DNA from 2 places in the Streptomyces sp. RK9 genome. Region 2 is predicted to be linked to the other one. Evidence: riboswitches for the same ligand, from Rfam matches in the RefSeq annotation. Region 2 holds a riboswitch; the other holds the start of a gene.
What was found. A riboswitch is a leader RNA that binds a small molecule or an ion and turns the genes downstream of it on or off. The one in region 2 is predicted to bind cobalamin.
Positions count from the first base shown of each region.

Region 1: it holds a riboswitch for cobalamin, as region 2 does, so the genes downstream of both, AB6L24_RS39140 (CbtB-domain containing protein) here and AB6L24_RS02255 (CoA-acylating methylmalonate-semialdehyde dehydrogenase) in region 2, are expected to answer to the same signal.

Region 1 covers NZ_CP173705.1:376,929-380,328, reverse strand. The annotation lists gene AB6L24_RS39145 (CbtA family protein) at 1-881, opposite strand, end outside; gene AB6L24_RS39140 (CbtB-domain containing protein) at 899-1,126, opposite strand; cobalamin riboswitch at 1,160-1,311, opposite strand; gene AB6L24_RS39135 (ANTAR domain-containing protein) at 1,661-2,434, opposite strand; gene AB6L24_RS39130 (glycoside hydrolase family 6 protein) at 2,645-3,400, shown strand, end outside.
Region 2 covers NZ_CP173703.1:519,527-522,926, reverse strand. The annotation lists gene alaS (alanine--tRNA ligase) at 1-1,372, shown strand, start outside; cobalamin riboswitch at 1,438-1,635, shown strand; gene AB6L24_RS02255 (CoA-acylating methylmalonate-semialdehyde dehydrogenase) at 1,848-3,347, shown strand; gene AB6L24_RS02250 (acyl-CoA dehydrogenase family protein) at 3,353-3,400, shown strand, end outside.

The DNA of each region.
Region 1 (3,400 bases), on a different replicon from region 2:
AGCACGTGCGACGCCAGGGACAGCATCCGGAAGTCCCACAGCAGGGTCGCGCTGACCGGGACCGGATCGGGGTTGTCGGGCAGCGCCCAGAGCAGCGCGAGGACCGCCACCGCCGTCACGGCGACCGCACACTGCCGCACCGGTACGGGGCGCGCGGCGAGGCGTACGTACACCTGCCACACCAGGAACATGCCGAGCACGCCGATCACGACGGCGCCGAGCCACATCTCCTGCCGGTCGCCCACCGTGCCCGCGTCGCCGACCCCGGGCGGGGCCGCCGGATAGCGCAGCGCGGGGAACAGCGAGACGGCGCAGAACGCGGCCGCGCAGAACGCGAGGGCGCGCGGCCACGGGTTGCCCCGCGGATCACGCCGGTGCACGAGCGCGTACGCGACGGCGAAGAGCACGCCGATCGCGAGCCCCGCCACGACCAGGGCGATCACCAGGCCCGCGTGCTGCGTGGAGCGCGAGAACAGCTCCTCGTGGTGCTGGACGGCGCCGCCCGCGGGCTCGTGCTCGTGCGAACGGGCCTCCTCGGCGCGGATCGCCTTGTCCATCAGGGGTTCGGCGAGCAGCAGCGAGAACAGGCCCGCGGCGAGCCCGCCGAGCGCTCCAGCGACCATCCCGCGACCGAGCAGCGGCAGCACGGGGGAGCCGCCGGTCCGGGCGGGAGCGGCAGCGGTGCGGGAGGTGCCGGCGGCCTCGGGGGTCGCGGACGCCTCAGCGGTCTCGGGCGACTTGGGGGATTCGCCCGGCGGACCGGGAGAGAGGTCGGAGTCGGAGGAGGAGTCGGAGGAGGGATCGGGGGCGGAGTCGGGGGAGGGGGCGGAGGAAGTGCGGGGAGCGGTGGGGGAGTTCGGGGAATTCGGGGACGTCGGCATGGTGCGCGCGGCCCCGATCAGTGGCAGGGGGCACCGAAGAGGTGCCTGCCGTCGTGGGCGAACTCGTGCAGGTAGTCGCCGGTCGCCGAGATCAGCGAGCCGTTGTCCATGAAGACGGCGTAGAGGGCGATCAGTGCGACGATCGCCGCGGCCGCCGCGATCAGCCAGTCGCGGGTCTCGATCGTCGCGGACTGTATCGCAGCCGTGTCGCTGTGTGGTGCGCTGTGCGCAGACGTGACGGACATGCCGGTGAGCCTCCTTCTGGGGTTTCCACGCCCCAAAGCAGGAGGACGACGGGTCAGTTCCTGACTTCCCGCGCGCGAGTGAGCGGTGACTCGCGCGGGGTGACAGTGGCGGGACCGTCCCGGATTCGCACCGGGTTCCTGGCAACCGTCGCCTCGATGTATGGACTTGTCGCCCGGAGAGTCCCAGGTGGTCATGGACACTGTCAACCAGTCCTCGCGCCCCTGACGTGCGGACTCGTGCGCACGGCGCGCACCCCGGCGCGCGGCGAGTGCGAACACAACCTGGCCCGGCCAACGACCCGCTCCCCCCGGAGCCGTCGACCGGGCTGGTCCTCGACCGCGCGCGCTCGAGCTGCGGGAGAAACCCGGCGCCGGCACGGGAGGCCTTGGATGGTCCCAACTGCGTGGGAGGTCCCGACGGTGTGGAAAAGGCAACTCCGGCCGGGGGCTTGGGCCTTAGCACTGACTCTAGAACGGAAGACGGCCGTGGCCTAGAGGGGTTTTGACGCCAAGTCCACAGCGCGCTCCGGAGGGTCACGGGTCCTCGTCGAGCAGGGTCGCGTCGTCCAGGGAGCCTTCGATCACCATGCCGGCGACCACGTCCATCACGAGCCGCTCCCGGCGCGCGTGCCGCCGCAGCGCCTCGAACGCCACGTCCAGACCGGTCCGCCAGCGCTCGGCCAGTATCCCCTTGGCCTGCTCGATGCGGATGCGGCTGGTCAGGGCGGATTGCAGCTGCCGGGAGAGGTCGCGGTACTCGGCGTACGCGCGGTGGTTGTGCAACCCGACCCCGGCGGCGTCGGCGAGCGCCTGCGCGAGCGCCAACGCGCTGTCCTCTTCGCCTTCTTGCGGACGGACGTGGGGCCGGTTCCCGTTCGGTGTCCGTGCCACGAAGACGTTGAGCGCGCCGAGCACCCGCTTGCGGGCCCGCAGCGGCACCGCGAACGTGTCGCCCACGCCCCGCGCCCGGGCCCGCTCGGTGAAGCCGGGCCAGCGGGCGAGCGCGTCGGCCGAGGTGACCCGGACGTGCGGCACGGGGGAGCCGGTGCCGTAGGACTCCAGGCAGGGGCCGTCCGACGCCTGCGCCTCCAGGAGGTCCTTGGCGAGATCACCGCCCTTGTCGCTGACGGCGAGGCGCACGGCGCTGTCGCCGTCGGCGTACATCACCCCGACGGCGAGCACCCCGAGGAGTTCCGCGCAGTGCTGGCAGACGCGGCGCAGGTGGGCCTCCGCGTCGAAGTCGTCGGCGGCAGTGTCGGCGGCCTCCACCAGGGCCTGCGCGAGCCTGCGCGCGGAGGTGCGGTCCATGACCCTCCCCTTCTCGCCCGCCCCCCACGGCCCCTCGCCTACCCCGCTTCGGCGGGCTGTAACAGGTCTCCTACAGGTGGGTCGCCGAGGCGGCCGGGCCTCGTGGGCCGCACCCAGTTATGTCAGGATTGAGCACCGGACTGTGCACCCTAGGGGGAGTGGATGTACCGCAAAATCACAGGTCGCGCGCGGGGCTACGCGGCCAGGGGGGTGTCGGTGACAGTGGCGCTCGCGGGGGCCGCGCTGCTGCTTTCCGGGTGCTCGTCGGACGGTGACGGCAAGGACGAGGAGGGCTCCGGCAGCGGCGTCAGCCAACAGCCCAAGGGCAAGGACCCGTTCTGGGTGAACCCCGAGGGGAACGCCGCCAAGCAGGTCGCCGCGTACGACAAGGACGGCAAGAAGGACGACGCCGAGCAGATCCGCAAGATCGCCGAGCAGCCCGTCGGCGAGTGGATCGGTCCGGAGAAGCCCGAGGAGGAGGCCCAGGGGTACACGGAGGCCGCCGAGAAGGCCGACCGGGACGCCCTCCTCGTCCTCTACAACATCCCGCACCGCGACTGCGGCCAGTTCTCCAAGGGCGGCGCCGCCGACGGCAACGCCTACCGCGCCTGGATCGACGGCGTCGCCAAGGGCATCGGCGACCGGCACGCCACGGTCGTCCTGGAGCCGGATGCGGTCCTCCACATGGTCGACAAGTGCACGCCCGAGCAGTTCCACGAGGAGCGCTACGACCTCCTCAAGGGTGCCGTCACCAAGCTCAAGTCCCTGAAGAACACGAAGGTCTATCTCGACGCGGGCAACGCGGGGTGGTCGCAGCCGGACTCGCTGCACGATCCCCTGAAGCGGTCCGGGGTCGAGCAGGCCGACGGGTTCTCCGTGAACGTCTCCAACTTCCAGACCACGGAGGCCAGCAAGGCCTACGGCAAGACGCTGTCCTCGAAGGTCGGCGGCAAGCCGTTCATCATC
Region 2 (3,400 bases):
CGAGCAGCGCGAGCGGGCCCGCGCGGACGCCCGCGCCCGCAAGTCCGGCGGCGCGGTGGACACATCGGCCCTGCGCGCCGTCCTCACCGAGCACGGCCCGACCGACTGGCGCGCCTGGGACACCCTGACCACCGAGTCACGCGTCCTCGCCCTCCTCGGCCCCGCGGGCCCCGTGCCCGTGGCCCGCGACGGCGAGATCGTCACCGCCGTCCTGGACCGCACGCCGTTCTACGCCGAGTCCGGTGGCCAGGACAGCGACGCGGGCCGGCTCTCCGGCGCCTCGGTGGAGGCCGACGTGCTCGACGTGCAGCGACCGCTGCCCGGACTCGTCGCACACCAGGTCCGCGTCACCGCGGGCGAACTGGCCGTCGGCGACCCCGTGCACGCCGCCGTCGACCCCGAGTGGCGCCTCGGCGCCCGCCAGGCCCACTCCGGCACCCACGTCCTGCACGCCGCCCTGCGCGAGGTCCTCGGCCCCACCGCCCTGCAGTCCGGGTCCTACAACCGCCCCGGCCATCTGCGCCTGGACTTCCCCTGGCGCGGCGGGCTCTCCACCACCGTCCGCAGCGAGGTCGAGGAGGCCGCCAACCGCGCGCTCCGCCGCGACCTGCCCGTCGGCGTGCGCTGGATGACGCTGCCCGAGGCCAAGGAGCTCGGCGCGCTCGCCCTGTTCGACGAGACGTACGGCGAGCAGGTACGGGTCGTCGAGATCGGCGGCGCCTGGTCGCGCGAGCTGTGCGGCGGCACGCACGTCGAGCACGCCGCGCAGGTCGGCGTCGTCGCGCTGACCGCCGAGTCGTCCGTCGGCGCGGGCATGCGGCGCCTGGAGGCCGCCGTCGGCATCGAGGGCTTCGCTCATCTGGCGCGCGAGCGCGACCTCGTCGCCCGCATCGCCGAGCAGGTGCAGGCGCCCCGCGCCGAACTGCCCGAGCGCATCGCCGGACTCCTCGACCGGCTCAAGGCCGCCGACCGCGAGAACCAGCGGCTGCGGCAGGCGGCCCTCGCCGTCCGCGCGGGCGAACTGGCGGACCGGGCGGTCGACGTGGCCGGCACGGGCGTCGTCACCGCCACCGTGGACGGCGACGCCGGGGCCGCCCGCACCCTCGCCCTGGACGTGCGCGGGCGGCTGCCCGGCGAGCGCCCGGGCGTGGCCGCCGTGGCCCTCACCGCTGACAAGCCCGTACTCGTCGTCGCCGTGAACAAGGCCGGGCGCGCGGCGGGACTGTCCGCGTCCGCGCTGGTCAAGCGGCTGCTCGGCGGGCGGGGCGGGGGCTCGGACGAGGTGGCGCAGGGCGGCGGGGCGAGCGCGGCGGACCTCACGTCCGCGCTGGCGGGCCTTGCCGGTGTCGTACGCGCCGAACTGGGGGCGTGACACCCCACTAGGAGCTGGACAGGGGGTTCCCACGGCAAGTGGGAACCCGTCCGCTGTGGACTTACTAGGACGTCCAAGTATATGTTCGTGACGAAGCCCGCGGTGCAGGGAAGCCGGTGTGAATCCGGCGCGGTCCCGCCACTGTGACCGGGGAGTGCGTTCTCGCGTGACACAACGCCACTGACGGAGAAGTCCGTTGGGAAGGCGGGAGAACGGGCGCTGATCCGGGAGTCAGGATACCGGCCGTGGGGTGTTCCGTGTTGTCCACGAGGATGGAGCAGACACGCATGGCCCCGGTGCGCACCCACGACCCAGGTGATCCGGCGATGCGAGCGACAACCCCCGCTGTCTGACGGCCCCCTGGCCGTTCGCGTCCCTCTGTCCGACCGTCACCCCGGCATGCCCGCGCACGCCGCCGACGGCCGGTCGGGCGCGCCCGTCCCCGGATCCACACCTGACGAAAGAGCAGGCTCCCATGGTCCGTGAACTGACCCACTTCATCGGCGGCAAGCACATCCCGGGAACATCGGGCGCGCACGCCGACGTGTACGACCCGAACACCGGCGAGATACAGGCCAGCGTCCCGCTCGCGAACCGCGCGGAGACCGAGGCCGCCATCGCCGACGCGGCCGAGGCGCAGCGCGAGTGGGGCGAGTGGAACCCGCAGCGCCGCGCCCGCGTCCTGATGCGGTTCCTGCGGATCGTCGAGGGCGAACGCGAGTCGCTGGCCCGGTTGTTGTCGGCCGAGCACGGCAAGACCGTCGCCGACGCGCACGGCGACCTCCAGCGCGGCCTCGAGGTCGTGGAGTTCGCCGCGGGCATCCCGCACCTGCTCAAGGGCGAGTTCACCGACAACGCGGGGACCGGCATCGACGTGCACTCGCTGCGCCGCCCCATCGGCGTCGTCGCGGGCATCACGCCGTTCAACTTCCCCGCGATGATCCCTCTGTGGAAGGCCGCGCCCGCCATCGCCTGCGGCAACTCCTTCATCCTCAAGCCGTCCGAGCGCGACCCGTCCGTCCCGCTGCGCCTCGCCGAGCTCTTCCTGGAGGCGGGCCTGCCGCCGGGCGTCCTGAACGTCGTCAACGGCGGCAAGGAAACCGTCGACACCCTCCTGGAGGACCCGCGCGTCGAGGCCCTCGGCTTCGTCGGCTCCACGCCGATCGCCGCGCACATCTACGCCACCGCCGCCGCCCACGGCAAGCGCGCCCAGTGCTTCGGCGGCGCCAAGAACCACATGATCGTGATGCCGGACGCGGACCTCGACCAGGCCGTGGACGCCCTGATCGGCGCCGGATACGGCTCCGCGGGCGAGCGCTGCATGGCGATCTCCGTGGCCGTGCCGGTCGGCGAGTCCACCGCCGACGCCCTGGTGGCCCGCCTCAAGGACCGCATCGGCGCGCTGCGCATCGGCCGCTCCGACGACCCCGAGGCCGACTTCGGCCCGCTCGTCAGCCGCGACGCCCTCGACCGCGTCCGCTCCTACGTCGACCTCGGCGTCGAGGAGGGCGCCGAACTCGTGGTCGACGGCCGGGACTTCACCCTCCCCGGCCACGAGGACGGCTTCTTCGCGGGCGCCTCGCTCTTCGACCGGGTCACCCCGGACATGCGGATCTACCAGGAGGAGATCTTCGGCCCGGTCCTGTCCGTGGTCCGCGCCGCCGACTACGAAGAGGCGCTGCGGCTGCCCAGCGAGCACCCCTACGGCAACGGCGTCGCGCTCTTCACCCGCGACGGCGACACCGCACGCGACTTCACCCGCCGCGTCGACACCGGCATGGTCGGCGTCAACGTCCCCATCCCGGTCCCCGTCGCGTACCACACCTTCGGCGGCTGGAAGCGCTCCGGCTTCGGCGACCTCAACCAGCACGGGCCGGACTCCATCCGCTTCTACACCCGCACCAAGACCGTCACCTCGCGCTGGCCCTCCGGGGCCAAGGAAGGCGCGAGCTTCACCATCCCGACGATGCGGTGACCGCCATGACCAGTTCCCTGCTCACCGAGGACCAGCTCGCCATCGTCGAGACC